One region of the Sporosarcina sp. G11-34 genome, then DNA from elsewhere that is predicted to be linked to it. Evidence: riboswitches for the same ligand, from Rfam matches in the RefSeq annotation. Region 1 holds a riboswitch; each other region holds the start of a gene.
What was found. Region 1 has a riboswitch for cobalamin ahead of KSU66_RS03180 (ABC transporter substrate-binding protein). Riboswitches for the same ligand answer to the same signal wherever they lie in the genome.

Region 1 (10,709 bases):
AGTTTCAATTGCACCACGCGCAATTTCACTTTCATTTAGGTTGTCGGTATCACGGCCTACAATCCAAGATAACTTTGCACGTGCTTCCGTGAGGTCACCTTCTGCAAGCGGTCGATACACTTCTAGTGCCGCATCACGCAAGCTTTTTTGGGCAAGCCCAATCGCAATTAACAAACTTTCAAAGGCAATGCCGACGACAATATGTAGCTTATACGTGAATCCGACAATCGCAAACACAAGAACAAAAACGAGGCTTGTTGTAGTAAAAAGAATGACGGCCCCTTTGAATGTGCGAAATCTTCCTTTATTTAAACGGGTTGTCAGCTTGGCAATAAATGTACCTAACCAACGAACGGGATGTGGCCATTTCGGTGGGTCCCCGATCATTCGGTCAAGTAGAAAACCTATCGCAATGGCGATGAAATGGGCAGGTATCATGACGTCCAACCTTTTGCTTTTTTATACGCACGAAGCGCTCGAACAGTGCACTCATAGACACCATGACCAACTAGTTTGCCAAGTTCCGTGATTGGACCCGCATATGGCAGATATTCGCCGTATTGAGTGGCCGCGACAAGTAAACTATCTGTTGATGTGCCTGTAGCAATTGTGCCCGTCAGCGGATCTTTTACTTCTTCTGTTTGCAGTGCTTTTGTTTTCGCTTCCGTTGCTGTAATCATCGCTTGGATAAACGCTTCGTCCGGCAGTTGTCCATTGACAATGACCCACGTATTAATGGTGCCGACTTTATGTTCTCGGTCGCGGGTAAGCGCTTCGGACACATCGACAGCATTGCCAACACCAGCAGTCACTGCGATAACGACCGAACCAAAGTCTCCTTTGTATTCTTCAACTTCCGCATGCTCCGTCGTGACCGCAGTCATCATGCCGACGGTTTCGGATGTGTTGAAACCTTGTTGTTCGAGATAAGAAGCCATTTCAAGTTGGACATCATCGCAATGGTAATCCGCATCGACATGTCGATTGATGAATACCCGGTACCAACCCATTCCGGGGTTATGTACGGCGGATGAAATCGTTTTAAGCGGACCTTTTGCGCAAAGCGACACATAATTGGACGACACGGAAAAATCATCTTTTGTCACGACAAAAGATGGATTTTCTCCATTCGTATCCGGCAAAAGCGTAATTTGCGGTTTAGGCAATTCTGGATGAGGCTGTGTTTTCACGCGCGCTTCATACACGTGTTGGATTGCTTTTTCTTTGACAACTTCCCGCGGCATTCCGATTTTGGCGATCTGCCCATTTTCCATCAATAACAGGCGGTCGCAATATAAAGAAGCTAAGTTAATATCATGAAAGACAGATATCACCGTGAGTCCTTTTTCGACCGCTTGTTTTCGAATCGTATCTAGTAGCTGTTGCTGATGGGCAATGTCTAGATGGTTTGTAGGTTCATCCAACAGTAAAATAGGGGCAACTTGTGCAAGTGCTTGCGCAACAAAAACGCGTTGCTGTTCGCCACCTGAAAGCAATTCGATCGACTGATTTTCGTAGCGAGTCACCGCTGTACTTTCCATCGCCTCGGTAACAGCACGCTCATCTTCTACCGACCACGAGGAAAAAATCCCCGACTGGTACGGATATCTACCGAGCTCTACTGTTTCACGTACTGTATGCGAAAAAGCATGTGCATGGAGTTGGGGCAGTACGGCGACTTTTCTGGCAAACTCTTTTTGAGAATAGGCCGATGAAACTTTTCCGTCAATCGTGACCGTTCCTTGTTGTGCGGGAAGAATACCTGAAATCACTTTTAGAAGGGTCGATTTTCCGCTTCCGTTCGGGCCAAGTATGCCAAGAATTTCTCCTTTTCCTACAGTGAATGAAACAGATTTAACGACAGGTTCCTTGCCGTATCCGCCTGATATATTTTCAACTTGCAACATATTACATTGCCCCCTTTCTTCGTTGTCTATAGAAGATATATGCAAAAACAGGTGCCCCGATAAACGCCGTTATCACACCGACTGGAAGTTCTGTCGGTGAAATAATTGTGCGCGCAACAAGGTCGCAAATAATGAGTAATGTTGCACCATTCATAAACGACAACGTCAATAGATGGCGATGATCTGATCCCCACAAAAGGCGCGTCATATGCGGCACGACAAGTCCTACAAATCCGATTGTCCCTGAAACAGCAACAGCTGAACCAGTTAACACAGAACCACCAATTAAAATCATAAATTTGCGACGTCTGACATTTACACCTAAATGATGGGCGCGTTCTTCGCCAAACAGCATCGCGTTCAATTCCCTTCGACTAAACCAAAGCATAAATGAACCAATAATAACAAACGGCAAAATCATTGTAATATAGTTCCAACCCCGCATCGAAACACTGCCAAGAAGCCAACCAATAATTTGCCTCAGTTCTTCCCCGGTAAGCGCAATCATTAGCGATAGAACCGAACCAAGAAAGGATCCGAAAATAATTCCCGTAAGAATGATTGTCTCCATTTTCATCGCCTTATCGACAAGGCGTGCAAAACCTAGAACGAGAAACATCGTAAGCGCCGCACCAATCATACTGAATACGGGAAGCGTATATATGCCTAGAATCGGAATCGATAGTCCAAAAAAGAGTGTCATCACAGCACCTACAGAGGCGCCGGATGACACTCCGAGGGTGTATGGATCAGCAAGCGGGTTCTTCAAAAGACCTTGAAATGCAGCTCCTGAAATCGCAAGTGATGCCCCGACAAGCCCTGCAAGTACAACCCGTGGCATACGTATTTTCCATAAAATATTCGTAGCAATCGGATCCGCTCCTGCATTCCAAAACGTACTTATCGGTATTTTCACAGTCCCGATAGATACACCTAGCCACACCGCCACAACGAGTGTTACGGCAGATACTAAGTAGGCAACGCTTGATTTACTCACTAAAAACTTCTGGATAAATTGCTTTTGCAATTGCTTCCAGTCCTTCTGCAAGACGTGGACCTGTACGACTCGTTATGTTTTCTTGAACTTGGATCACTGCTTTTTCTTTGATTGCTGTAATTGTATCGAATCCTTCACGTGCATAAACGTCTTCGACTGCTGTTTCAATGTAGTCATACATAACAATAATAACATCCGGGTTTTTGCTAATAATGGCTTCCGGATCTATCATGAACCAACCTTCTTCAGTTGCGACGTTGTCCGCACCAACCATGTCAAACATTTCTTGCATGAATGTATCTTTACCCGCCGTGTAAATTTCAGGGGCTGGTGATGTTTCTACGAATACTGTTTTTTTGTTCTCGACTGTAGCTACTTTTGTAAGAACTTCTTCCACTTTTTCTTTCATTTCCGCAATTATTTTCTCGGCTTCTTCTGTTTTGCCTGTTAATTTACCAACTTCTTCAATTGTAGTGTACGTTTCATCGAAGTTCGTTGCATTTTTCACGATGAATACAGGAATTCCAGCCGCACGAATTTGCTCGTAACCCGCTTCACCTGTACTTAATCCTGATTCGTGACCAAAGACGATATCTGGATTCATCGCTACGATTTTTTCAACGTTAAATTCCATTCCACCGATTTTCTCTTTTTCTAATGCTTCTGCTGGATAATCATCATAGTCGTTCACCCCGATAATTTCATCTGAAAGACCAAGTTCAAATAAAATTTCCGTATTGCTTGGCGTCATTGAAACGATTGTTGCTGGCGCTGTTTCTAATGTAATTTCATTGCCAACGGAATCGGTCACTGTTACCGGAGATGCAGACTCAACAACATCCTCTTTCTTAACATCTTCTTTTGGCGTGTCATCAATTTTTGGCGTGTCTGGTGTTGCCGTTCCTCCACATGCAGCTAACATAAATACTGCTACTATGGATAATAACCATAACTTCCATATCTTCTTCATATTGTTCTCCCCCTATTTTATCGAAACAAAAAATCCTCCGTAAGTCGTGCACGAAGGATGAGTTCAAGTAAAAATCTGGACGCGGAAAAGCGCTGATCTTCACCAAACCTATCCTCGCAGGTTGACGGGTGATTCCATAAAGGCAGGTCTCCTGGCTTGTGATCTTAGCTTGTCGCGTCTTCCCGAACATTATTACTTGTCCAGTGACATAGGTGCGACTTGCTTACACTTACAGTGGCGGGACCGCGTCGGCATTCAACCGACTTCCCTTTTAACCCCTACCGTGAAGGCGGGGGAACCTTTATGTTTTCGTATGTAATTTGTATTCATCTAATAGTATACTACATATTTTACTTGTGTCGAGTAGTGACGAATATCATTGAAAATAACTTTTGACGCATTAAAAAAACCGCTACACCGAAGCGTAGCGGAAAAGAAAATCACATTTTTTCTGGTGCAGATACACCGAGTAAATTTAAAGCGTTCGCAATCGTTGTGCGCGCTGCTGTTATTAAAGCTAGACGAGCAACGGATAGCTCTACATTGTCTGCATCCAACACTTTGTCCGCATTATAAAATGAGTGAAATGTTGCTGCGAGTTCTTGGATATAAGTTGCAACGCGGTACGGTGAACGTGCACGTGCAGCGTCTGCGACAACACCCGGGAAATCCCCAATTTTCTTCAACAAGTCGATTTCTTTTTCCGATGTCAATAAAGCCGCGCCATCTGCACTAGCAGTCATTTTCATCTCTTCAGCTTGACGAAGAATCGATGAAATTCGAGCATGTGCATATTGTGCGTAATAGACAGGGTTTTCATTGGAATGCGAAACGGCTAAATCGAGATCGAAATCCATTTGTGCATCGCCGGAACGCATAACAAAGAAATAACGAACTGCGTCAAGACCAACTTCTTCAACGAGTTCACGTAACGTAACCGCCTTACCTGTACGTTTACTCATCATCATGCGTTCGCCGTCTTTAAATAAGTGGACCATTTGCGCAACGATTACTTCAAGCGTATCTTTTTCGTAGCCAAGTGCTTCGATAGCCGCTTTCATACGCGGAATATATCCGTGGTGATCGGCTCCCCAAATATTAATAAGCGTATCGAATCCACGCTGAATTTTATCTTCGTGGTAAGCAATATCGGGTAAAATATACGTGAACGAACCGTCTTTTTTAATTAACACACGGTCTTTGTCGTCTCCGAATGTCGTTGAACGGAACCATGTTGCGCCTTCATCTTCAAAAACATGACCGTTTGCACGTAGTTTTTCCATGGCATTTTCGATTTTTCCGCTACCATATAAACTGGTCTCTGAAAACCAGCTGTCGAATGGAACACGGAAATCTTCTAGGTCTTGTTTTAATTTTGCAAGTTCATATTTCAAACCATATTCACGGAAAAACTTGAAACGTTCTTCAGCAGATACTTCTTTATATTTGTCCCCAAACTCTTCAACAAGACGCTTCCCAAGTTCAATAATATCTTGCCCTTGATAGCCGTCTTCCGGGATTTCCCATTCTTCTCCAAGCGCTTGGAAATACCGCGCTTCAACCGATTTTGCAAGATTGTCGATTTGGTTGCCCGCATCATTTATATAATACTCGCGTTCCACGTTGTATCCAGCCATATCAAGTACGTTGCACAGTGAATCCCCAACAGATGCACCGCGTGCATGGCCAAGATGGAGGTCACCCGTTGGATTCGCGGATACGAATTCAACTTGGATTTTTTCTCCCGCGCCTGCGTTTGACTTACCGTAATCAACGCCTTGCTCAAGTACTGTTTTCACAACTTCTTGTAAATAATCTTTTTTCAAAGTGATATTGATAAATCCAGGGCCTGCGACGTCGATTCCTTCGATAGACGCACTTTCTTTATCGATGTTGTCTAAAATAGCTTCAGCAATTACACGCGGTGGTTTTTTCGCCAATTTTGTTAGTTGCATGGCGATGTTTGTCGCGTAATCCCCGTTCTCTTTACTTCTTGGTGTTTCTAATATGACATCTGGCATATCCGTTTCTTCTATAAGTCCGGCTTTAATCACCGCGTTATGTAGTGCCAATTTAACTTTTCGTTGCATTTGTTCAACTGCGTTCATGAGGTTCCCTCCGTATATGTAATTGTCAATTCATAATTTCCTAGTACCGATTCTTCAGCCCAAAGCGAATACATCACGCTAAACGTTCCACTAAAGGTATTCTCGTTTTCTTCAAATATAAGACGTTCTGTCTGTACGACTAACCCGAAAGTTGCGGGTCCATTTCCGTAAGTCCCTTGGCGTTCTTCTTCCACATTAAATGGAAGACGCATATCCACGGCACCTTTACGCATAATAAGGGCATCGTTGGCACCCATTTTTATCATTGTTTGAATTCGTTTGCCGTCGTGGTCTTCTTCATATTTTAAATAGGACCTGCCAGCTTTGACGATGCATTGCCCCGTTGCCTTCAGTTCATGGGTCTCCGTTTCCTGCCCAGGATGCCGGATAGTTGAATTAAGTAAGACATGCACATTCCGCGATTCCATTCGTTCACCGCCTCTTAGATGAAAACATCTTTCTATTATATCCTTTTTACACGTCACTTTTCAATTAAGCAGGCCATTTACATGAAAAAATGATCAGATATCCGTTTAATGTTGCAACTTGGGTCGCATACTACATAAAAGTGCACGGATCGGAGGGTCATTATGCAACGGACAAAGTTTTTGAAAAAGAAAAAAAGAAAAATTTTATTGCGCCGGTTTTTATTGCTAACCCTTACAACGCTTACAGCTGCGTTTACTGTATTTATTTCACTTAAAATATATGCACAAATTACGGGTGCTCCTTCACTTAGCGTTCCAAAAGGTTCCGTTTTTCTCGATAAAGACGGGAAACAAATCGGGGATCACTTTTCCGAGGAACGAAGATACTGGGTAAGTCTCGATGACATGTCACCCTTTCTTATCGACGCAGTTATCGCAACAGAGGACAGGAAATTTTATAAGCATAACGGATTTGATTATAAGCGAATTGCGGGAGCTGTTTTGAAAGATGTAAAATCGATGCGGAAAGTGGAAGGCGCAAGTACGATTACACAGCAGTATGCACGAAATCTTTATTTGACACATACGAAATCATGGAAGCGGAAAATTAATGAAGCCCTTATTGCCTATCGGATGGAACGTTTTTATGAAAAAGATGCTATTTTGGAAGGTTATTTAAATACCGTTTATTTTGGGCACGGAATGTATGGCGTGGAAGCTGCGAGTAAGTTTTATTTTGGAAAGTCGGCGATTGACTTGACTCTTGAAGAGGCCGCGGTCATTACCGCGATTGCAAAAGGACCTTCAAGGTATTCACCTGTTGATAATCCAGAAAGATCTACGGAAAGAAAATTACTCGTGCTATCTCTTATGAAAGCCCAAGATTATGTAACCGCAGCCCAGGCAGAACGCGCAGGCGATGTGCCGATTGTTTTAAAAAATGAGGAGTGGACCCATTCAAAACGAAGTGCACCTTATTTTCTAGATGAAGTATGGAAAGAAGCAGAAAAAGTGCTGACGAAGAAAGGTCGTTCCCCTGCAGAAGGTGGCTGGACAATTCAGACGACACTTAACAAACACCATCAAGTAACCGCTGAAGAAATGGTTAAAAAGTGGATGCCTAATAGTGGATTGCAAGTTGCATTTATGTCCGTTGAACCGGGTACCGGTGCTGTTACATCACTTGTCGGTGGAGTTGATTATGCAGAAAGTCCATTTAACCGGGCAACTCAGGCAAAAAGGCAACCTGGTTCCGCGTTAAAGCCTATCTTATATGCCGCTGCGTTGGAAAATGGATATAATCCGCTTACGTTTTTATCGACTGAAAAAACGATTTTTACTTATGATGACGGAAAATCCTCATATGAGCCGAAAAATGTCAATGGGAAGTTCGCGGATCACCCAATTTCACTTGCGCAAGCACTCGCCATTTCGGATAATATTTTCGCAGTAAAAACGCTTGAAGAAGTCGGTTATAAAAATTATAGAAATATGGTGGAACGTCTCGGTATCCATGCATCGCTTCCGGAATCCCCGGCTGTTGCTCTTGGTGCAGTAGATGTCACTCTTTTCGATATGACCGGCGCATTTAACAAATTCGCATCAGATGGAGTGAATGTTCAACCGACGACGATCCTTTCCATAATGGATTCTTCGGGAAAGACCGTGTATGAACATCCGACCAAAGAAAACAAGCAAGCTATTTCAAAACAAGATGCTTTTATTCTGACGCATCTTATGACTGGGATGTTTGATCCAGTTTTCAATGATTATTCTTCCGCAACGGGTCTTTCCATGCGTCAAAAACAAACGAGACCGTATGCAGCCAAATCGGGAACGACCGATTCAGATCACTACTTAATTGGATATACTCCAACTCTTACCGCCGGGATTTGGACTGGATTTGATGTTGGTAAGCAGTTAACCGACCCACAGGATTTAGCGCCGTCCAAAAAAATATGGATTGATTTTATGGAAACTGTCCACCGTGGCACGAAACCCCAGCCGTTCATACCACCCGATGGAATTAGCGGGGTAGTTGTCGATGTTGAAACGGGAGGCCTTGCCGTGGATGATTGTGAAAAACAGCGCCTGATGTACGTAAAGGAAAAGGACATGCCACAAAAACTATGTACAGACAAGTCGTTACAAGAACTACGGTCAAGCGATAAAAAGAAAAGTAAACTGTTCGACCTGTTCCCATTTTCATTTTTCGAATAAAGATATTCCTTCGAACACGCTTCGACCACCGCAAAGCGCCAAGACATAGTATTGTCAATAATTGTTTGCCATCAAAAAAGCTTTCTTCTCCCAATTTAAGTTTGGGGGAAGAAAGCTTTTTTACCAGTCCAACGTTCTTTTGCGTTTAGAATGCCATGCTTGGGTTTGTCTGGAATTCTAAATGCAGTGAGTGCATTATTCCGGTTGTCCTAGCTTACGTTCGCAAGCTATGACTTCAGTGTACTGCGTTTCAAGCCGACATTCAACCGTCTGAACAGAAGTATGCGAAATTTGTCATACTTTGTTCACATTACTCGTTATTCTCTACCAAGGCCGCTGCGTAATTCCGGCTTACTGCGATCCCATAATTCCTTATTATGACCCTTTAAAAATTCGGCAAGAATGCCTTTTGACTTATCATCCATCTCGTCAATCATTATATGGCGTTTCATCGATTTATCCATTTTGTTCATATGTTCAATAAAGTTTTTATAGCCCCGTCTTTTTTCCCGATTGACAACCATTTCACAAGCCGTAACACCTGCATAATATGGACCGTCTTCTTTATAGTCAATTGTCACCCAAACGAGCCAGTACGGTTTTCCACCCGCCGATTCCTCACGATCAAGCAGAAACTTGATACCACGCTCTAGTGGACTTCTCGCATGCATCGCACCAATTTCAATCGTCGCAACGCCTTCTTCTACATCAATAATTACAGGTGAGACGTTTTCTAGTGACAATGATCCAATGCCAAATCCTTTATGCCCATCTGTTGGATCGTCCTTTATAATTGTAAAGCCCAATTTTGTTTTTGGTTTTTCTTCATTAGCCATTTCTTTGTCCCCTCCAAATCTGATATTATATTCAGTATACTGGATATACCTAGGAAGGGGGAAGAAGAATGCCAATTGTAACGGTAAAAATGATTGAAGGACGTACAGATGAACAGAAACGTGCCCTTTGTGAACGTGTCACAGAAGCTGTCGTAGAGACAACAGGCGCACCTGCCGAAGCCGTTTCTATCATTATTGAAGAAATGTCAAAAAATCACTACTCCATCGCCGGAAAACGTAAAAGCGACGAATAAGAAAAAGCGTAAGCGCCTGTAATATCTACCAAGGCACTTACGCTTTTCTACTGTCTAGGCTCCAGCGCCCAGCTCGCTGTGGAAAAGACAAACTCCCCAAAAGTCAAAAAACGACTTCTGTGGAGTTTCCTATTTCCTTCGCGAACTACACGGGCGCTTACGCTTTTCTTAATTAACGGAGTATTTTTGTATTTCTTCAATAAACGCAAAAGCTGAATCCATCTCTTCTTCGGAAAAGTTTAATTTATTTTTCACGATATGAACTTTGGCAATTTGCTCTTGTTTTTCAAGTTGGTCGAAATAGAGAAGCGTTGACACGAGTTCTAGAAATCGCGAACTTTTCTCTTTCATCAAATCAATACAACCGTTTAGATTTTCGTGTGCACAAGCGGCCGTTTCAATAAAACGTTCCCCTTCGCTTGTCACATTATAACTATATTGAACGTACGAACCTTTGTCCGAGTAGTCTTCAAACAGAAATCCCATTTCGCATAACTCTTCAATCCGCAGCGTTAATTCTTCCGAATAAGGTCCGTACATATGAAACTCATATTTTTCTGCGAAAGAAAAATTCATTTTTTTTGCAATATAAATCATTTTCTGCAACTTTTTTCTTCCGTTCACTTCATTCGCTATTGAAATGAACTGAACGATTTTTGCATGTTCCCGCAACAAGGCGTCCACCCTTTCCTATCCTTTTAACATGTGTAGAATTTTACTATACAGAGGGTTGGCCTCTTTTCCGGCCTCCAACAAATCTTCTGGAAAATACACTTTGTGATCTGTACGCCGCTTCCCCGAAATGGCATCTACAATATCCGATGAACGCGATAGTTCGCTTAACTCGCCATTTGGCATTTTCAAAAAAATCGGAAGTCGTTCATTTTCTTCACCTTGTCTGTAGAAATCATAAGGCAAATCCGACGATGAATCCGTAACAAGGTAATACTCAGGATCCAAACCAGCTTCTTGAAATAGTTTTCCGAGTT
Region 2 (10,709 bases), on a different contig from region 1:
ATACCTCGTCCAATATCAGTTAAAATAAGTATTGCAGCTCGGTTTTCCACTGATTTTATGACACGAGCAATTGCTTCTTCTTCACCAAGTCCACATTGTTCTAGCCATTTCTCAAGCCCAGCAAGAACAACGCTTTCACTTCCCGGTTTGGGTAACTCACCCTCGAACCATTGTACGTGATTATTGCCTTGCTCTTTTATGAGCGTTTTCACGTATGCTCGTTTCCCGTTATGGGCACCTCCGATAATGACGTGCACCGCTTCCCCTCCTTAAAATCGTTGATGTTGTCCCATTCTAGGCGCCAAATGGAACCATGCGGAATCATCCACGACCAGAAATCCTGTTTCATTGGTGATAACTGCGTTAATAGTAGCCGAATTGGGCCTCCGTGCGTAACAACAAAATGATTTTTCTCATCGTCGGGCAACGCCGCCACTGCCGCCACTACACGGGTTTCTGTTTCCAGTAAACTTTCACCATTTGGGGGCGCATGTCCATACGGATTGTCAATCCAATTACGGTAGGTCTTATTATCTTTCAACGTATCATACGTTTTACCTTCCCAATCCCCGAAATGACTTTCACGAAAACGCCAATCAGGTTTATAGGTTGCTTCGGGAAAATAGAGCGCTGCGCTTTCTTTAGCACGAAGTAAGTCGCTCCCGTAAACAGTTTTAGGTTCCCATGGGAGCTTACTGTTTGTTCCGTTGATATCCACAATCGCTTCGTCAGTCCACCCGATGTACTGCCGTTGTTGGTTACCAAGCGTTGGAAGGTGACGTATTAAAGTGAGACTAACACGACTATCCATAACAGCGCCTCCATTCCTTCAATAAACGTACCAAGTAAATCTCCAGTAACTCCGCCGAAATGTTTCAGCGACCAGTTTCGGAAGAGGATAAGTCCTACAGCAATGACTGCGAATAAAAGAAGAGGAAGCACCGCGTTTCCAACTACATAGCCGAGACCGACTAGAACTGCGCCTCCGATAACCATCGACAATAGATTGACACTACCCGTCCCAATCTTTTCTTTGAAAAAGTAAGCAAGCCCTTTATTCTTAGCAGACTTGATTGTAGATAAATAAAGATTCATGCCCACCCGTGCAAGAAGTGGCAAGGCGATAAATAACGCGATATGTCCGAGGTCTTGCGCCAAGATTTCATGAAACAATGCAACCTTAACAATGATAAGTAGGACAAGTGCCATCGTCCCAAATGCGCCTAGACGTGGGTCTTCCAATATTTCCAGCCGTTTTTCACGGTCTTGATAGGAGAAAAATGCATCGCCCGTATCTGCCCAACCGTCTAGATGTAAACCGCCTGTCAGTATGATGCCTGTCAAGACGATAAAGACCGCTGTAAGAAGCGTTCCCGTGCCGATCACATCAATCATCAACAGAGAAACCGCGTACATAACTGCGCCAATTGCCGCGCCGACGAACGGAAGTGCTATAAACATTGCCGTCACTTCTTTTCGACCGATCGGCAATTCTTTTTTAATCGGAAGCACTGTGAAAAATTGAATTGCGAGCAGTAAACCGTTCATGTTGTACCCTCGGATTGTGCAAGAATTTCCTTCATTAGCGGCCAGTTAAGATGCCCCTTCACATGCGCCGCCCAAGCATCGTATATATCGACGCCAACAGGAGCCTCGACAAAAGGACGATTTGCGTCTTCCTCTTCAATTCCGTGGTCTAGTTTGTATGGAATGACACCTACAACAGGGATTCCCGTGTATTCTTCGATAAATTCAACACCCTCTCGGAATAAAGAAAGGTCGCCGTGAAATTTATTGATGATGATCGCTTTTACACGCGAACGATGTGCTGGCGATAAAAGCTGCAGTGTTCCAACGACGGATGCAATTGCGCCGCCGCGGTCGATATCAGCCACTAACACAGCGGGTACATTTGCAATTTCAGCAACACGCATATTGACAATTTCTCGGTCATTGAGATTTACTTCCGCTGGGCTGCCTGCTCCTTCGATAATGACTGTTTCGTATGTCTCCGAAAGCTTGGCTAGTGCAGTGTGGATTGCCTCAATACCGCGTTTGAAAAACTGTTCTCGGTACATCATGCCCGCTACGGGTCCAAACTTCTCCCCGAAAAAGAGTACTTCTGATTTCATCTCGGCTACGGGTTTTAATAGAATCGGATTCATATAGATCGACGGAATTGTTCTCGCGGCCTCTGCTTGTATGAACTGCGCACGGCTCATCTCTTCACCATTTTCCGTTATTGCCGAAAACCCGGACATATTTTGTGATTTAAAAGGCGTTACCCGAATTCCTTCATCGGATAATATACGGCATAGCGCCGCACAAATCATCGTTTTCCCAGAATCCGATGCTGTACCCAAAACAATCAAACCATTCATTGCAAAACCTCCTTTTACGTTGGAATGAAGTTTTTTAATCATTAGGAAAGAATAAAAGTTAGTTAATTGAAGCGGAAGGTGGCGACTCCGGCGGGATTGAGCGGGACAGGTGAGACCCCGCAGGAGCCTGCGACGAGGAGACTCACCTCCCGCCCCGCGGAAAGCGTCCACCTGTAGCGGAAATTAACGGTGGCGTCACACCTATCACTTCTTCCAATAATCCGCGATGCCGTAGTCCATCTCAATCGCAGTGTTCGCCTTCACAACAAGCCTTTGATGAATTCGACCAAGCCACATACTATATAGTTCGGTCTCTGCATCGGCTGACGGCAATTCATCGAGTACTTCATTCGAAACAATGACTAGCTCTGCGACTTTGTCTACTAGCGCATCGATTGTTTTATAAAGTTCTGCTTCTTTTTGTTCCATACAGCCCGGCTGTTGAATGCACGGCGTTCCCGTTTCCCAACCAGCGTACAATTCATTTGCTAACCACGTCGTTAAACAATCCCACAAGACAAAGTCCCCTTGCTGAATCGACGGGAGTAATTCTTCCAACTTCACCGGCTGTTCAAAAGTAGTCCAATTATGTTCTGCGCGGTGGATTTGGTGCTTGTCGATTCGCTTTTTCATCTCTATATCCGTCTTTACCCCAGATGCGATATAGACAAGACGCCCGCCGTTACGCTTGGATGCTGTGACGAGCTGCCTTTCAGCAAATGCACTTTTCCCACTTCGAACGCCGCCGCTAATGAAGGTCAGTTTGCCACGAACCATCGCGCCAGCTCCTCTTTAAGAACATTCATTTCCGCTACTTTTTTCATACCAATCCTCAGCCAATGGCCGTCCATCCCTTGAAAGTTTTCAGTATGCCGGAGCACAATTCCTTTGTTCAATAAATCCAAGTACAGTTTACGCGCGGTCTGCCCTTCTCCTGGTTTGAACGTTAGAAAGTTCACTTCGGAGTCAGTCACAATACAACCGCGTGCTTCTAGAAATACCTTCATTTTTAATCGTTCCCCATTGCTATGTTGAATGGCTCGTTCCCGGTATTTGTCCGCGTCTAAACAAAGCGCTCCGATATGTGCCGCCACACCATTCACATTCCAGTGCGGTGCAAGTGCTTTTATTTCATTAATAATTGTTGGATGTGCCAAGACATAGCCAAGCCGGATTCCCGGAATGGCATACATTTTCGTCATAGACCGAATGATTGTCACATGAGGATTTTCACTTAATTCCGAAATAAAGGAACTAGACTCTCCGATGAAATCAATGAAAGCTTCATCTAGGACAATGTCACAATCTTTTTCCGCTCCGAAACGGATGATGTTATCCAGATCATCGCGTTCTGGCAAGATGCCCGTCGGATTATTCGGGGTGCATAAATAAAGAACAGATGCTGATTCCATCGCCTCTTTAATCTGATTGATGGGTAATTTGAATCCGTTTTCTTCAGTTGATAAAACCCGAATAACGTCCACTTCTTTTGCCACCAAAGTCGCTTCATATTCGGAAAAAGTTGGATGGACGACGATCGCCTTCTCCCCGCGGTAGCGTTCCGCAACGAATGCAAGCAGTTCCGCCGCACCGTTTCCAACGAAAATAGACGCTTTTTCAACACCGTGAAACGCTGCAGCTGCCGATAAAAACGGTTCGCCGTCAGGATCTGGATAGGCCGTGATTTTCGTTGCAAGATCCGCCCATACTTCTTGAATGATTTTTGGGGGACCCGCAGGATTAACGTTCTCACTGAAATCAACGACATCAGTGGGACGTTCAATCCCAAGATTCGCATAAACCTTGGACGGATTCGCACCGTGTTTAGGTAAATCCATTAAACAACACTCCAATAATCGTAAATAGTATCCAAAATATAAATGAGGTCGTATGCATTTCAAATACAGACGCTTTTATGTAAGAAGCTTCTAGCGGAAATTTGCCAGGTCCGATTTCAGAGCGCTCTGATTTTTTCCCGCGGTAGGTCGATTTTCCGCCTAATGTGATGCCCAGTTGCCAAGCTGTCGCCGCTTCCAAATAACCACTGTTAGGACTCGCGTGTCGACGCGCATCCTTGGTCCAACCAGCAAAGCGTTTAAAAAATGAAATCCCGCCTTTATTCGACGCATATAAAATAATAAACAGCCCCGTAATTCGTGCGGGGATGAAGTTCATCACATCGTCTGTCCGCGCTGCAAATTTACCGAACTTTTCGTAACGCTCATCCTTGTAGCCAATCATGGAATCGAGTGTATTCACTGTTTTATATACCCATATGCCCGGTGCTCCAAATAAAAAGGCCCAAAAGAGTGGTGACGTAACACCGTCCGCTGTATTTTCAGAAACAGTTTCAATTGTTGCGCGCACAATTTCGCTTTCATTTAACTTCTCGGTATCACGGCCGACAATCATGGACAGCTTTTTACGTGCTTCACTTAAATTACCATCAGCAAGTGGTCGGTACACATCGAGTGCAGCCACGCGCAGACTTTTTTGAGCAAGACCAATCGCAATCAGTATACTTTCTGCGGCAATTCCTGCAAATAAATGAATGGAATAAGCAAAAACGGTTACAGAAAATACTAGGCTGAAAACAATTAATGTGGTCAGCGCGAGCAAAAATGCACCTTTTGCTGTGCGGAATTTTCCTTTATTTAAAATAGCGGTCATTTTTGAAACAAATGTACCTATCCAACGAACCGGATGTGGCCATTTTGGTGGATCTCCGATTATCCAATCAAGGAAAAAACCGATGGCGATGGCTAAAAAGTGTGCTGGTATCAAGTCGTCCATCCTTTCGCTTTCTTATAAGCTTGTACTGCTTTAACTGTGCATTCGTATACACCGTGTGCAACCAATTTCCCAAGTGACGTAATAGGGCCGGCATATGGTAGCCATTCCCCTTGTTGCGTGGCAGCCACGAGTAAACTGTCTGTCGATGTGCCTGTTGCGATTGTTCCCGTCAGTTGATCTTTTACATTTTCAGTTTGGAGCGCTTTCGCCTTTGCTTCTGTCGCGGTAATCATCGCTTGAATGAACGCTTCGTCTGGCAACTCTCCGTTAATAATTACCCATGTGTTTATTGTTCCAACCCGCGGAGCTTCATCGCGACTGCGTGCTTTGGATACATCTACCGCATTACCTATTCCGGCCGTGACGGCAATTAAGACCGTTCCGAAATCGCCTTCATATACACCTATTTCTACGTGCTCTGTCAAAACAGCAGTCATCATTCCTACTGTTTCATTCAGTGGAAAGCCTTGCTTCTCTAGATATGCAGCCATTTCAGTTTTTACGTCATCTGCATTGTAATTGCTGTCGACATGGCGATTCACAAATGTTTTATACCAACCTAATCCAGCGTTATGGACCGCGGATGATAACGTTTTAAGTGGGATTTTTGTTTGCAGTGCAACGAATTCCTTTGAAACAGAAAAGTCTTCTTTGGACACAACAGCTACTCGAATTTCATCTTTTGTATCAGGAAGTAAGGTGATTTGTGGTTTGGGCATTTCAGGGTGGGGCTGTGTTTTGACACGCGCTTTATAAACGGCTTCAATTGCTTCTTCTTTCACCACATCTTGTGGCAAACCGATTTTAGATACCTCGCCTTTATCCAATAATAGTAAACGGTCGCAGTACATTGCCGCTAAGTTAATGTCGTGGAATACCGAGATCACCGTAAGTCCTTTATCGACTGCTTGATTTCGTATTGTGTCGAGTAGTTGCTGTTGATGCGCGATGTCTAAATGATTTGTTGGTTCATCTAATAACAATATTGGTGCTTCTTGTGCGAGTGCTTGTGCAACGAAAACGCGTTGCTGCTCGCCTCCGGACAGGAGTTCGATGGACTGTTTCTCGTAACGCGTTATCGCCGTATTTTCCAGCGCTTCAGTTACGGCTCGCTCGTCCTCATTTGACCAGGAAGAAAATAACCCTGCCTGATGTGGATATCTCCCAAGTTCTACGGTTTCTCGGACGGTATGTGAAAATGCATGGGCATGTAATTGCGGCAACACGGCAACTTTCCTTGCAAATTCTTTTTGCGAATAAAGCGACGCACTTTTCCCGTCGATGGTCACGGTCCCGCTCTCTGCTTTTAGAATGCCTGAGATAATTTTCAGCAATGTTGATTTACCACTGCCATTTGGCCCTAAAATCCCGAGTACTTCCCCTTTTTTCACGTCAAAGCTAACTGATTTTACAACGAGGCTATTGCCGTAACCACCTGAAACATTTTCAACTTGTAGCATGTTACATAGCTCCCTTTCTTCTTTGTCTGTAGAAAATAAACGCAAATACAGGTGCGCCGATAAACGCCGTAATGACGCCAACTGGAAGTTCCGTCGGTGAAATAATAGTCCGCGCGATTAAATCACAAATAATAAGGAGCGAGGCACCGTTCATAAATGAAAGCGTGAGCAAATGACGATGATCTGCCCCCCATAAAAGTCGTGTCATGTGCGGAACTACGAGGCCGATAAAGCCAATTGTCCCTGATACTGCAACGGCTGAACCTGTTAAAATCGAGCCGCCAATTAAAATCGCAAATTTTCGCCGCTTCACATTAACACCTAAATGATGTGCACGTTCTTCCCCGAATAGCATCGCATTTAGTTCGCGACGATTTAACCAAAGCATTACGGAACCAACAATTACAAACGGCAAAATCATTGTAATATGATTCCAGCCACGCATCGAAACACTCCCGAGAAGCCATCCGATAATTTGGCGAAGTTCTTCTCCTGTCAGCGCAATCATGAGTGACAAAACCGAACCTAGAAACGAACCGAAAATAATACCTGTCAAAATAATTGTTTCCATTTTCATGGCCCTGTCGACAAGTCGCGCAAACCCAAGAACAAGAAACATCGTAAGTGCCGCGCCTATCATACTAAATATGGGTAGCGTATAAGTGCCTAAAATCGGTATCGATATACCAAAAAAGAGCGTCATCACAGCACCGACCGAGGCGCCGGATGACACTCCGAGTGTGTATGGATCAGCAAGCGGATTCTTTAATAGCCCTTGAAAAGCAGCACCGGAAATCGCCAGCGATGCGCCGACAAGTCCGGCCAATATAACACGCGGCATTCTTATTTTCCATAAGATGTTCGTCGCTGTCGTATCCGCTCCTGTATTCCATAGCGTACTAATCGGTATTTTCACCGATCCAATCGAAACACCGAGCCACACCACCACAAGAAGTGTGGCGGCGGAAACGATGTAGGCAACGCTTGATTTACTCACCGAAAACCTCAGGGTAAATTGCTTTCGCGATTGCTTCCAGTCCTTCTGCAAGGCGTGGACCTGTACGGCTCGTTATGTTTTCATCTACTTGAATTACTTGTTCGTCTTTAATTGCAGTGATCGTATCGAATCCGTCACGTTTATAGACATCTTCAACAGCCGTGTCGATATAGTCATACATAACGACAATGACATCCGGATTTTTATCTACGATTACTTCCGGATCCATCATGACCCAACCTTCTTCGTCAGCCGCAATATTTTCTGCGCCGACCATATCAAGGATTTCTTGCATAAATGTGTTTTTTCCTGGCGTGTAAATTTCAGGAGCTGGTGATGTTTCTACAAATACAGTCTTTTTGTTTTCAACTGAGTCTGTCTTCTCTAACACTTCAGCAACTTTTGCTTTCATGCTTTCGATAATTTCATTAGCTTTTTCTGCTTTACCCATTGCTTTACCCATTGTTTCAATCGTATCATACGTTTCATCAAAGTTCGTTGCATTTTTCACGATAAATACAGGAATTCCCGCTGCACGAATTTGTTCATAACCATCTTCGGCCATTCCGAATGCTGATTCATGCCCAAATACAATTTCAGGATCCATAGCTACGATAGCTTCAACGTTAAATTCCTGCGCGCCAATTTTTTCTTTTTCCAAAGCTTCAGCAGGATAATCGTCATAATCACTGACACCGATTATTTCTTCATTAAGTCCAAGTTCAAATAAAATCTCCGTGTTGCTCGGCATCATTGAAACAACCGTTGCTGGCGCTGTTTCTAAAGTTACTTCATTACCTACTGCATCAGTCAATGTAAGCGGGAATGTGCCTTCTTCAACTGTTTCTACTTCTGGTGTTTCATTTACTTTCGGCTTATCTTCTGTTGCCGTGCCGCCACATGCTGAAAGCAAGAACACTGCTAAAATTGATGTGAGCCATAATTGCCATTTTTTCTTCATTTAATTTCCTCCTGTTTTTCCAAATAAAAATCCCCCGTATCATTACGGAGGAATAAAGTCAGTAAAAATCTAAACACAAAGGTGCCGATTTCCACCAATCCTAATCCTCGTAGGCGTATGGGCGATTCATAAAGGCAGGTCTCCTGGCTCGTGCTCGCAGCTTGTCGCGTCTTCCCGGAACTGATTTCCAGTGACTTTTTTTCGACTTGCTCACACATACAGTGGCGGGACCGCGTCGGCATTAAACCGACTTCCCTTTTAACCTCGACAATTATGACGAGGCACCTTTATGTTTGGTCTATGTAATTTGTATCCGGTTCTTATTATACTACATATAAAGGTTGTGTCGAGAAAGAGTGGTTTGGTTGATTGCACTATCATTCCGTGAAACGAACGTTTTTGTGAAATCAGCCGTCGAGTACGAGTTATCGGCGTTCGCGTACTGGTTATCAGCGGTTGGAAGTAGTTTATCAGCGCTCGACATCCCGATATCAGCGCCCACGGGGTACTTATCAGCGAATTATTACTTTGGCACTACAGTTTCGGCGCAATAAAACCATTGTTTTCCTAAAAAACACTTAAAGCCTTCTTAAATATCTCTTTTTAGCTTTAATTCCGTTTCGACTTTTATGCTTGCACCCGGATGTCATTTGCTTGCACCCGACTACTCTTTGCTTGCACTCTTCCAATCTTTGCTTGCACCGGTAGAGCATTTCCTTGCACTCAATCCAATTTGCTTGCAAGTCGGGACCTTACGACTATAAAATGTTTAACACTTTTCTAAGCAATGCGAATCAAAACCTGTGAATTATTCGCTAAGCCTCCAATAAGCCATACTTTCTCTGAAATCGCTGCAGAATTTTAAACCAACTGGCACCAAAGACGAGAATAAAGAATACGTTGCCTATGCCATGAGCTAAATCGAAATAAATACTGGCGAAATAAATCCCCAAGAACGCTTCCCAGGTCATGTTTTCCAAATTACTTACTATAATCCATAAATTCATGAACCAACCGAATAGGTATCCCCATATAAATCCAAATACGGCCTTCCCCCATAGTTTTGACATCCACCACGTATTTCGGAGAAGCCCCGCACTCATCCCCATCATGCCCCAAGCATACATTTGCCACGGCGTCCAAGGGCCTTGACCGAGAAATATATTCGACACTATCGCAGCGACTGCGCCGACAATAAATCCAGATTCCGCACCGAATGCCAAACCAGCCATAATAATAACAAATGAAGTTGGTTGAACACTTGGCAAACCGGCAAAAGGAACCCGTCCCACCGCAGCAATTGCGGCAAGCATAGCTAAAATAACAATTTCTCGTACCGCAACTTTACGCATTTCAAAACGAATAAAAAACGGAAGCATGATGATGCTAATAATTAGAAAGCTCAACATTAAATACGCATTATACCGAAAGACAGCAATCGATATGACCAACAAGACGAATATCAAAATGGAAACAATCGTTAAGTAACGTCTGTTGTTTACCATTTTAACAATGCCTCCTCTAACGTAAGCGATTCTTTTTCTTCACTTACTCGACTTGCTCGGTTTATGGATGTCGTGTAAAAGTAATTTCCTTTAAATAATTGCGCTGGCGTACCAGTCACAGTAATTTCCCCGTTAAAAATCATAGCGCATCTCATCGCATTTTTAGCCGCAAATTCAATATCATGGGTTACCATAATAATCGTTATTCCAGACTTATGTAGTCGCTGTAAAAGCGTTGATAATTCTTCTTTTGAAACTGAATCTAGTCCCTTCGTCGGTTCGTCGATAAATAATATTTCAGGAGTGGCAATCAGCATACAAGCGAGAGCAGTTTTTTGAATTTCCCCCCCCGAACAGTCATAAGGGTGACGATTTTTCAAATGCGCAATGCCAAAAGTTTGAAGTAGCTCGACAATCACTGATTCACCATTGGCAACATTATGTCGTATGACTGTTTCCCGCATTTCTTTTTCGATTGTATCGTGAACAAAGTAGGTTCTTGGATTTTGCGGCAGATAAGCAACACCGTCAAATCGTTGTTTACTGCGCGACTTATTTATATTTTCCCCGCGTAGCAATACCTTTCCTCTTTGTGTCTTAATGCTGCCAATA
Region 3 (10,709 bases), on a different contig from region 1:
TAGAAGATTATATCTCCTTAGACGAAGGTGTAATGACAACTTATTTTCAACAGTGGATGAAAGAGTCAGATTGGGTGTTGGCCGATTTAAGTTCTCGGTTTATTAACCGCAGATTATTCCAATACGTCGAATTTAATCCGGCAGAAGAGTACGAAAAACTACACGAATTAAAAAGCTTATTCATAGAAGCAGGCATAGATCCTGAGTATTATCTTGTTGTAGATTCATCATCAGATTTACCATACGATTTTTACAGGCCAGGCGAAGAAAACGAACGCTTGCCAATCTTTTTAGAAATGCCAAACGGGGAACTTAGCGAGATATCCCGCTCATCTGACGTAGTAGATGCAATTTCCGGAAAAAGACGAACCGATCATAAACTCTATTTTCCAGAAGATTTACTAGAAGCTGGCAAAGAGGATAATCCATTGTACGGGCAGATTTTACAGATGTTGAATAACTAGAAAGGGTGGACAACTTGTTGCAAGAACATGCTAAAATAGTCCAGTTTATTTCAGTGGCAGAAGAAGTAACAGGACGAAAAAAACTTCAGAAAATGATTTATATAGCCAAAAGAATGCAATTCCCTTTTGCCGAAAAATATGAGCTCCATATGTACGGACCTTATTCAGAAGAATTGACGCTACGGGTTGAAGAACTATGTGAGATGGGTTTTATAAACGAGCAATTCATAAATAAAGGATCTTATTCACAATACCAATACAACGTAACAGACGAAGGTCTGCGCTTTCTAGAAACCGCAGACCCTGTTCACGACAGACTGACCGGCTTTGCCCAAAAAATGCAAGTGCAAAGTTCACGCTTTCTCGAACTGGTCTCAACACTTTTGTACTTCGATCATCTCGATAAAAAAGAACAAATTGAAAAAGTACATATTGTAAAAAACAAATTAAGATTCACCGAACAAGAAATGACTGCCGCATTCGACTTCATAGAAGAAATGGAAAACTATGTAGTAAACTAAAAAACAGGCTCCCACGACAAAAAAGTCGTAGGAGCCTGTTTTTTATAAGCCTAAGAAGGCAATGAGTCATTTTCTTAGTACACCAAACTTAGTTGATTGGAGTGAAGAGCGGCGACTCCAGCGGAAATAGCTTGAGCTGAAGACCCTGGACTGAGCGCAGCGAGGGAAGCGGCTGAAGCCAAGCCCGCGGAAAGCGTCCGCTCGTAACGGAAATCAACGATTTAGTACCCAAGTATTGGGAATCAACATCCCAGCTAAAACAAAATTACTCCTCATCAACCGGGCGTTTCCCGGCTACAGAATAATCACTTTTGGACATTTCCTCGATAAAGACAACAACATTTTCAGCAGGTGCACCAGTTGTTTCAGCAACAGCTTCAGTGACCTTTTCACATAGCGCACGTTTCTGATCATCCGTACGTCCTTCGAACATTTTTACAGTTACATATGGCATTTTCTTTTCCCTCCCTCTAACTATCCAGTATACTAAGTAATAATATCAGAGTTGGAGGGGTAAACAAATGGAAAATGAACAGAAACCAAAACCAAAACCGAAACTAGGCTTTACAATTATAAAAAATGATCCAACCGACGGTCATAAAGGATTCGGGATTGGTTCATTGTCATTGGAAAACGTGTCACCAGTTGTCATTGATGTAGAAGAGGAAATCGCTACAATCGAAATTGGGGCAATGCATGCGAGAAGTCCACTAGAGCGTGGCATTCGATTTTTACCTGACCGCGAGGAATCCGCAAACGGAAAATTATACTGGCTCGTCTGGGTGACCATAGATTATAAAGAAGAAGGTCCTTACTATGCCGGCGTAACAGCTTGTGAAATGGTTATCGACCGTCCGATTCGACGAGGCTATAAAAATTTCATCGAGCATATGAACAAATTGGATAAATCGATGAAAGGCTCAATCATGGTTGATCATATAGACGATACTGCAAAACGTGTCCTAGCTGAATTTTTAGAAGGACATAATAAAGAGTTATGGGATCGTAGCCCACAGGAACTTCACGAGGGACTTCGTATTCAAACCTCGTAAATATGGACGACGTTCTTCAAATACTTTCATCAGTAGGCTTGAATGTACGCTTAAAAGAAAGTACACTAAGGATAGCTTGCTAATGTAAGCTAGGACTGCCGAATTAGTCTACGTAATTAGGCAAAGGAAATCAACCAAACCCAAGCGCGGTTTCCTTTGGTTGAAAACGCACTAAATTGGCAAAAAAAGCTTCTTTCCTTCAAATGAGGGAAAGAAGCTTTTTTAATACATTGATATATATATATATTATTTACCTCGTTGGATAGTTAAAAATCAATCTTTCCTGTGGAAAGTTAAAAATCAATCTTTCCTGTGGAAAGTTAAAAATCAATCTTTCCTACTTAATCAAAAAATGAAAATGGGAATAAGTTGAATTCTTTTCCTTCACTTGAATTGCGCAGTTCTTGGAGTGATTTGTCCGTACATAGTTTCTGTGGCATATCTTTATCTTTCACATACACAAGGCGTTGTCGCTCGCACTCGGTAACCGCAAGTCCACCCGTTTCCACGTCAATAATTACACTACTCACACCGGTTGGAGGGATAAAGGGTTCGGGTGGCGTACCGCTTAGCGCCGTTTCCATGAACTCAATCCAGATTTTTTTAGACGCAGCTTTATCATCGCTATTTTCTAATCGTTCATCCACATCATAACCAGTCCAAATCCCAGCAGTTAGTGAAGGCGTATAACCAATTAAATATTGGTCCCACTCCGTTGTCCCAGATTTTGCGGCGTACGGCCTAGTTTGTTTAGGTCGCATGGATAACCCAGTTGCTGCGGAATAGTCATTGAAAACGGGATCGAACATCCCAGTTAATAAGTGGGTTAAAACAAATGCATCTTGCTCCGACATAATTTGTTTAGGTTTCTTTTTCGTACGTTCATAAACCGTTTTTCCGTCTGCATCTGAAATCGAGATAATTGTCGTCGGCATTAACTCAACGCCACCAGCCGCAATCCGACTGTATGCATTCGTCATTTCGACTAATGTGACGACAGAAGTACCAAGCGCAACCGCAGGGACCTCATTAATTTTAGCATCAATACCCAGGCGCTCGGCCATATCACGGTACTTTTTATAACCGATATCCTCCAACGTCTTCACCGCAAATATATTATCTGAAATCGCTAGTGCTTGCGCAAGAGAAATAGGATGATCTGCAAACTTTCCGTTCACATTTTTGGGCTCATATTTTTGTCGTCCATCATCAAATGTAAAAATCGTCTTTTCTGGCAATAAAAAACTAAGCGGATTAAATCCGTTTTCAAGCGCTGCTGCATACAACACTGGTTTCATTGCAGATCCAGGCTGTCGCTTTGCCTGAGTTGCACGATTATAAGGACTTTGTGCATAATCAACACCGCCTACAAGTGAAGTAATGGCACCATTTTTCGGATCAATCGACATAAAGCCAATTTGAAGTCCGCTTTTTGGCATCCATTTATCAATAATTTCTTCAGCGGTTTGTTGGTGGTGGACGTTAAGTGTTGTTCGGATTGTCCAGCCGCCTTCAGCGGGATAGCGACCTTTCTCGGTGAGTAATTTTTCGGCTTCGCGCCAAACCTCATCTAAAAAGTAGGGGGCAATGCGTTCGGTGTCCTTCCATTCCTTTGTTTTGAGCACAATATCTTCTTCAACCGCGCGCTGTGCCTGCTTATCCGTAATGTAGCCCTGTGCCGTCATTAATGCTAAGACAAGTTCTTTTCGTTCCTTTGAATTATTTGGATGATCAAGTGGAGAATATACGGAAGGGCCTTTTGCGATTGCTGTTATGACTGCCGACTCCTCAAGCGTAAGATCCTTTGCAGGCTTACCGAAGTAAAATTGGCTCGCCGCCTCAACGCCGTACATGCCGTGTCCAAAATAGACTGTATTTAAATAACCCTCCAAAATGTCATCTTTATCATAAAAGATTTCCATACGGTAGGTATACAATGCTTCAGTTGCTTTTCGGGTCCATGTTTTTGCTTGTGATAAATACAAATTCTTGGCGTACTGCATTGTAATTGTACTTGCGCCCTCAGCCTTACTTTGCGTTTTGATGTCTTTCAGTAAAGCCCCGGCAATTCGTTTATAATCAAATCCATTATGTTTGTAAAAGTTTTTATCTTCCGTCGCAATGACTGCATCTAGCAGAAATGGGGAAATCTCATCTAGACTAACCCAATACCTCCGCTCAGCAGAAAATTTGTCGCCAATTTGCTTTCCGTCTTCATCCAAGAAAACGGAAGCTTTCGGAACACTGAGAGACGGGGCGCCGGTAATTTGCGCATAAAGCCTCAGAGCTCCAAATAAAGTGAGGGCGGCTGTAAGTGCGGTAAGTGCTAGCAAAGATAATCGACGCCAAAAGATGCGCTTTTTTTTCTCTTTCTGGTAAACTGCTCGCCGCATAAAATCCCTCCCCGTCGATGTATTTGTTTGTAGTATGCGACGCCGACGTCAAGATTAAACGGCTATTTCACATTATTTTAAGATAAATGACAGGCTTAATTGGAATGTCATGAAGAAGAGCGATATAATAAGAAGATATTTTTAGTAAGAGGGCGGTGAACGAAATGGAATCGAAAACGTTAGGTCGACCTGTACAAATCCGGCTCCATTCGTCAATTAAACATCCAGGACAGGATAAAGAGACGCATGAAATACAAGCGACAGGCCGATACATCGAAAAAATCAATTCTTTGTATTTGAAATATGAAGAAGAACAAGATGGGCAAAAAATTCAAACGACCGTCAAGTTGGATGACAGCGAAGCATTTATTATGCGAAGTGGGGCTGTTAAAATGCGGCTACCATTTGACACTGAACGCATCAGTACAGGTGAATACGGGAATGGTCCGGCATCGATGAAGTTGCACGTGAAAACGAATCGGCTTGAGTTTATGGAAAAAGAAGATCTGGGCAATGGGCGCTTTAACGTAGCCTATGAATTGCATGCAGAAGGTTCACTTCTAGGCACGTACGAAATAACTATTACATATTCGGAGGGAATAAAATGAATGCAGTCGAAAAGATACAACAAGAAGTAAAACTAGCGCTACACAACGCCGTTATTGAGGCGAAACTCGTGGAAGAAGCGGATATGCCAGTCATTATGCTGGAAACACCAAGAAGTAAGGAAAACGGGGATTATGCAACGAATATCGCCATGCAACTTACAAAACTTGCAAAAAAACCACCACGTGCGATTGCAGAAGCAATTCTGGCAAACATCGATAAAGAGAGTGCATCCATCGAATCAATTGATGTTGCGGGTCCTGGGTTTATTAATATTACGCTGAAAAAAGATTATTTACAGGAAGTCGTAAAGACAGTTATCGACCAAGGCGCGGAATACGGACGTACGAATTCGGGTCAAGGTGAGAAAATCCAAGTTGAGTTTGTTTCGGCAAATCCAACGGGCGATTTACATCTAGGACATGCGCGTGGTGCAGCTTTAGGGGATTCACTTTGTAATGTCCTAGATTTTGCGGGATATGAAGTTGAGCGCGAATATTATTTAAATGATGCAGGTAACCAAATTGATAACCTTGCATTATCAGTTGAAGCTCGGTATTTCCAAGAACTTGGAGAAGAACGTGAACTTCCAGAAGGCGGCTATCAAGGTCAAGATATTATTGGTATTGCTAAAAAACTCGTCGAAGAATTTGGCGATAAATATAAAAATGTACCTGATAAAGAGCGCTATGACTTTTTCCGTGCATACGGCTTGAAGTATGAGATTAAAAAATTAGAAACTGACTTAGTGAACTTCCGTGTTCCATTCGACAGCTGGTTTTCAGAGTCGTCGCTATACGGTAGCGGAAGAATTGAAGGGGCAATGGACAAATTACGTGAGAACGGTTATATATTTGAAGAAGACGGTGCGACGTGGTTCCGTTCAACAGCATTCGGCGATGACAAAGACCGTGTGCTAATTAAAAATGATGGAACATTTACGTACATCACACCAGACATTGCCTATCACGAAGACAAGATTCAACGTGGATTCGATAAACTCATTAACATTTGGGGAGCGGACCATCACGGTTATATTCCTCGTATGAAAGCAGCAATAGAAGCACTTGGTTATGGGAAAGATAAATTGGAAGTAATCGTTTCGCAAATGGTTCATTTATACAAAGACGGCGAACGCATGATGATGAGTAAACGGACTGGAAAAGCAGTCACAATGCGTGAACTTGTTGAAGATGTTGGACTTGACGCGACTCGTTATTTCTTCGTAATGAGATCAGCAGATACGCAAATGGATTTTGACCTAGACCTAGCTGTTTCTGAATCAAGCGAAAACCCGGTTTACTATGCACAATATGGACACGCACGAATTTCTTCGATTTTACGTCAATCGAAAGACATGAACCTATCAGCTTCAGTAGACGGGGCCGCATTATTAACTGCGGAGCGAGAAATTGATTTACTTAAGAAAATCGGCGACTTCCCGCAAATTGTAGCGGACGCAGCGAAAACACGTTCACCACATCGTGTGGCGACGTATATTCAAGAGTTAGCTTCTGCATTCCACTCATTTTACAACGCAGAAAAAGTATTGGATGCCGATAATCGCGAAATGTCGGAGGCACGCCTTGCATTAATTACGGCAACTCGCACGACAATAGCGAACGCACTCAAACTGATTGGTGTATCTGCTCCTGAAAAAATGTAATACCTATTATTAATAAACACGTAGCGCTTGTCCACTGAAAATTGGCTGGTTGCTACGTGTTTTCTTTATAACGCCAGATAATAATTAGTTTAAGGGAGACCTTATAAGCGCAACTTAGGCTCCGCTGTCGCCTAGTTTTCATTAAATTTCAGGATGGGGGGATTTTATTGAGAAAGGTTATACCTATTCTATTCATTGTAATTGGTGCACTGTTTATTATTTATGCAGGTGGTCAATTTGCTACTTCATATTTTGAACAAGAAAAAAACCTGGAAGAAGCGAAGGGATTTATTTCTGAAGAGGTTATTCCACGTGAAGAAAGCGATGAAATTGAAGTGTATAGTGATATTAAAGAAGGCGATTCGATTGGCGTTTTGTATATTCCGCGGTTGGACCGGGAAATACCGATCATTTCAGGCACGCATGAGGATGAGTTAGCTAGAGGTGTCGGGCATTTTATAAGTACTGCCTTACCTGGCCAACAAGATCAGATTTTATTGTCGGGTCATCGTGATACTGTTTTTCGTCAGTTTGGAGAACTTGAACATGGCGATGAAATCCACGTGAAAATGGAAAAAGGAACATTTATTTATACGATTTTCGATACGGAAATTGTAGACGCAGACGATCGAACCGTAATCCGCTCCACAGCTCCGGAAGAAATATTAACCTTGTCGACCTGCTATCCTTTTACATTTATAGGAAGCGCTCCTGACCGATATATTATTTATGCAAAATAATTAAGATGACTACACGATTGTGTGGTTTTTTTGCTTATATTGCTAGAAACTGTAGTTGGAAGGTCCCGACTTGCAAGCAAATTCGGTTGAGTGCAAGCAAATGGGGTGCGGGTGCAAGGAAGGTCAAGCTGAGAGCAAGCAAACCCGACTGAAGTGCAAGGAAACTTAAAAAAACAATGTCCACAGCCAAAAAATCTTAGTATTGCATTAAAAATCTACTCCTATATACTTACAGAGAATCTGTTGGCCATTCATTAGTGGCATGAAAACTTAATAATTTGATTTTGGTATTTTTGCTTAACGCAAAATTTTAAAAAGGAATCAGGTGAAATACCTGAACGGTCCGGCCACTGTAATTGGGGAGCAAACTCTATTTATGCCACTAGTAAACTACTGGGAACACAGAGGAAGCGATGATCCATAAGTCAGGAGACTTGCCAAAGTCAGTATGCAATTAAACACCTTCCAGGAAAAAGGTATGCATCGTGTATCTGTCAATTTTTCGAGTTTATTTATTGAACATACATATGCCTTTACCTCTTTCTGGGGGTGGGGGCTTTTTTATTTGCCCGAATAATTTTCAGCGTTTTTTGTTCAAAAAAGGGGAGATTTATAAATGAGGAAGTACCGAAAGTTAACCAGTTTTACAGTCTTATTTTCACTGTTGTTTATGCTCATATTTGCGCTGATAGCACCGGTAGCCGCGCAAAACGGAGAGGAAAACATAACACAACTAGAAGTGAAGGATTATAACACACTCGTACAATCTGCTATCAATGATGCAAGCGCTAACATGCTAGACGAAGGTGTAATTAGCGAGTGGCAAGCAATTGGTCTAACAAAGGCTGGTAAAACGGTACCAGCTGGATACACGGATAATTTTAAAGAACATATCGAAAGTCAAATAACTAAAGGCCTTGATACTGGGCGCTTTAAAATTACTGACAGTGAGCGACTTGCGATGGCGGCTGTTGCCATTGGGATTGATCCCCGGGATGTTGGCGGTCATAATTTAATTGAATTAATTTACAACAGTCCTGATCGTAATCTATGGGATGGTTCGGTAGAAGATACGCTCACTTATCAAGGGAACAACGGCATTATTTTCGCATTAATTGCCCTAGATACAAAAGGTTTTGCAGTGCCAGAGGATGCTAGATGGACACGCAATCAGTTAGTTGCAGAACTGCTAAAATATCAAAAAGACGATGGTTCGTGGAGTTTATCAACTTCAACAACTGGGTCAACTAGCTATGATATTAGCGCAATGGCTCTCATAGGGTTAGCGCCATATACTGGACAACCGAAAGTGAAAAGCGCTGTTGATAAAGCAGTTTCATTTTTGTCTAAGGAACAAGGGGATACCGGCGGATTCGATGAAGCATTTGTAGGTGGAATTTCAAGTGAAGCGACATCGCAGGTGATTATTGGTCTAACGGCTAATGGAATAGATCCAACTAGTGAACGATTCACGAAAAAAGGAATTAACTTGATTGATCATTTATTAAGTTTTGCCGCTGATAATGGTGGATTCAAGCATACTTCCGGTGATCGTTCATCTAACACTATGGCCACTGAACAGGCTTTGCAGGGCCTCGTGGCTTACGACTTATATGCAAATGGTGGAGGTAGACTCTATGACTTTGCTGATAAAGTAGTAGAACCAGAACCAGAGCCAGAGCCAGAGCCAGAGCCAGAACCAGAACCAGAACCAGAACCAACCCCAACCCCAACACCAACACCAACACCAACACCAGAGCCAGAACCAGAGTCAGGGCCAGAACCAGAACCAACACCAGAGTCAGATAAAGTAATCGACTTCAATAAACAAATCGAAGTAAAGAAAGGCGAGAAGATTTTTATAAGTGACAGTAACTCATTCCTACAATTACCTAAGGATTTACCAGAAGGAACTAAATTAGAAGTACAGCATCCAGACGAAAAAACAGTACCTTTTAGTGGTTTGACATTAACTGGAGATTGGTATGATTTTCAATTTGAATATCCAAGTGGAGTCAAACAAGGAACAGGTAGCTATGGTTTAAGCATGGCGGTTCACGAAGGAATTGATGCCGAGAAAACGGGTGTTTATTACTTTAATGAACAGACGAAACTATGGGAATATGTAGCTGGATGGGGTGCTGCAAAAGATGGAGCGATTATGGTAGACGTCAATCACTTCTCAATATACGGTGTCTTTACCGATACATTCGGCCCAGAAAATCTTCAAGTTACCGAGGAAGAAACGACGGTTGACAGCATTAATTTAAGTTTATCGGCGGACGATCCTTCTGGAGTTAAAGAGTACATCATTTACCGTGAGGACAAGCAACTAGCGGTTGTTGAAGGAGCTGAAAGCGAATTTGTCGATGCTGATTTGAAATCAGCGCAAACTTATGATTATGAAGTAATGGCTGTAGATAAGTTGGGTAATGAATCTGAGAAGGTAACTCTTTCTGCAAAAACAAAAGTTGTTGAGAAAGTAGAGTCTGATGAAGTTTTAGTAGTTGAAGATATTAATAAGAAAGTACCCACTAGTGAGAGTGAAACTGTATCTAAAGGAAAAGAAACTGACACAGTCAAAGACGTTGGATTAGGGGCCCTACTTCCGAAAACAGCGACAAATACATTTAATTTATTAATAGTAGGTATTGGTTTATTAACAATTGGTAGCATTACTTGGTTCGTTCGCAGAAGAAATGTCTTGAATTCGTAAATAAAAGGGGGCTTTTATCCATGAAGTACTATTTGAAAATCATTACTTCTATTTTATTAACATTCATCGTCGTTATTGGACTGAGTGCTTGCGGAACTTCATTGCAGAAGCCTTCAGGATTAGAAGAAAGTACGGAGCAAAAAACGATAGCGAATGACACGAAAGAAGCAGAAAAGAAGAATGTCGCCGAAAGTAAAGTGAAAGAAGAGTCTGAAGATGCTAAGCCAGATGTGGCTGACTTAAGTAAAGAGGACGTTGAAAAGGAAAAGCAGACTAAGAAGGATTCTAGTGAAAAGCTTGTTAAATCGCTGAAAGAAGATAAAGATCCTTCAGCGGCTGAAACTAAGCGAAGTGAAGTAACACCTAAAAAAAATCAGGAGAAGCCAAAAGTAAAAGAACCAAGTACCAAAAGCGCGAATGAATCGGGTAATACTACGGTTACTAAGTCGGGAAATACAAGTAAAGCAGTAGAAACAGTTAAGAAAAAAGTTGAATCAAATCCAACGGCGAAAGCAACACCAAAGGCAACACCAAAGGCAACACCAAAGGCA

Region 2: linked by a shared signal. The riboswitch ahead of KSU66_RS19770 (ABC transporter substrate-binding protein) and the one ahead of KSU66_RS03180 (ABC transporter substrate-binding protein) in region 1 are both predicted to bind cobalamin.
Region 3: linked by a shared signal. The riboswitch ahead of KSU66_RS19740 (LPXTG cell wall anchor domain-containing protein) and the one ahead of KSU66_RS03180 (ABC transporter substrate-binding protein) in region 1 are both predicted to bind cobalamin.

What each region holds. Positions count from the first base shown of each region.
Region 1 covers NZ_JAHNZW010000002.1:220,425-231,133, reverse strand. The annotation lists gene cbiB (adenosylcobinamide-phosphate synthase CbiB) at 1-435, opposite strand, end outside; gene KSU66_RS03190 (adenosylcobinamide amidohydrolase) at 435-1,907, opposite strand; gene KSU66_RS03185 (FecCD family ABC transporter permease) at 1,909-2,904, opposite strand; gene KSU66_RS03180 (ABC transporter substrate-binding protein) at 2,897-3,874, opposite strand; cobalamin riboswitch at 3,999-4,192, opposite strand; gene argS (arginine--tRNA ligase) at 4,315-5,982, opposite strand; gene KSU66_RS03170 (DUF1934 domain-containing protein) at 5,979-6,410, opposite strand; gene KSU66_RS03165 (transglycosylase domain-containing protein) at 6,573-8,630, shown strand; gene KSU66_RS03160 (YwhD family protein) at 8,948-9,466, opposite strand; gene KSU66_RS03155 (2-hydroxymuconate tautomerase) at 9,535-9,720, shown strand; gene KSU66_RS03150 (YwgA family protein) at 9,889-10,395, opposite strand; gene KSU66_RS03145 (HD domain-containing protein) at 10,411-10,709, opposite strand, start outside.
Region 2 covers NZ_JAHNZW010000021.1:28,660-39,368, reverse strand. The annotation lists gene KSU66_RS19815 (bifunctional adenosylcobinamide kinase/adenosylcobinamide-phosphate guanylyltransferase) at 1-257, opposite strand, end outside; gene KSU66_RS19810 (histidine phosphatase family protein) at 209-811, opposite strand; gene cobS (adenosylcobinamide-GDP ribazoletransferase) at 784-1,548, opposite strand; gene KSU66_RS19800 (cobyric acid synthase) at 1,545-2,381, opposite strand; gene KSU66_RS19795 (bifunctional adenosylcobinamide kinase/adenosylcobinamide-phosphate guanylyltransferase) at 2,586-3,158, opposite strand; gene KSU66_RS19790 (pyridoxal phosphate-dependent aminotransferase) at 3,140-4,219, opposite strand; gene cbiB (adenosylcobinamide-phosphate synthase CbiB) at 4,206-5,174, opposite strand; gene KSU66_RS19780 (adenosylcobinamide amidohydrolase) at 5,162-6,634, opposite strand; gene KSU66_RS19775 (FecCD family ABC transporter permease) at 6,636-7,631, opposite strand; gene KSU66_RS19770 (ABC transporter substrate-binding protein) at 7,624-8,592, opposite strand; cobalamin riboswitch at 8,709-8,896, opposite strand; gene KSU66_RS19765 (hypothetical protein) at 8,958-9,146, shown strand; gene KSU66_RS19760 (ECF transporter S component) at 9,408-10,097, opposite strand; gene KSU66_RS19755 (ABC transporter ATP-binding protein) at 10,091-10,709, opposite strand, start outside.
Region 3 covers NZ_JAHNZW010000021.1:15,511-26,219, forward strand. The annotation lists gene KSU66_RS19700 (HD domain-containing protein) at 1-464, shown strand, start outside; gene KSU66_RS19705 (YwgA family protein) at 479-985, shown strand; gene KSU66_RS19710 (2-hydroxymuconate tautomerase) at 1,251-1,463, opposite strand; gene KSU66_RS19715 (YwhD family protein) at 1,507-2,037, shown strand; gene KSU66_RS19720 (transglycosylase domain-containing protein) at 2,379-4,430, opposite strand; gene KSU66_RS19725 (DUF1934 domain-containing protein) at 4,595-5,038, shown strand; gene argS (arginine--tRNA ligase) at 5,035-6,702, shown strand; gene KSU66_RS19735 (class D sortase) at 6,870-7,442, shown strand; cobalamin riboswitch at 7,711-7,898, shown strand; gene KSU66_RS19740 (LPXTG cell wall anchor domain-containing protein) at 8,059-10,158, shown strand; gene KSU66_RS19745 (DUF4430 domain-containing protein) at 10,179-10,709, shown strand, end outside.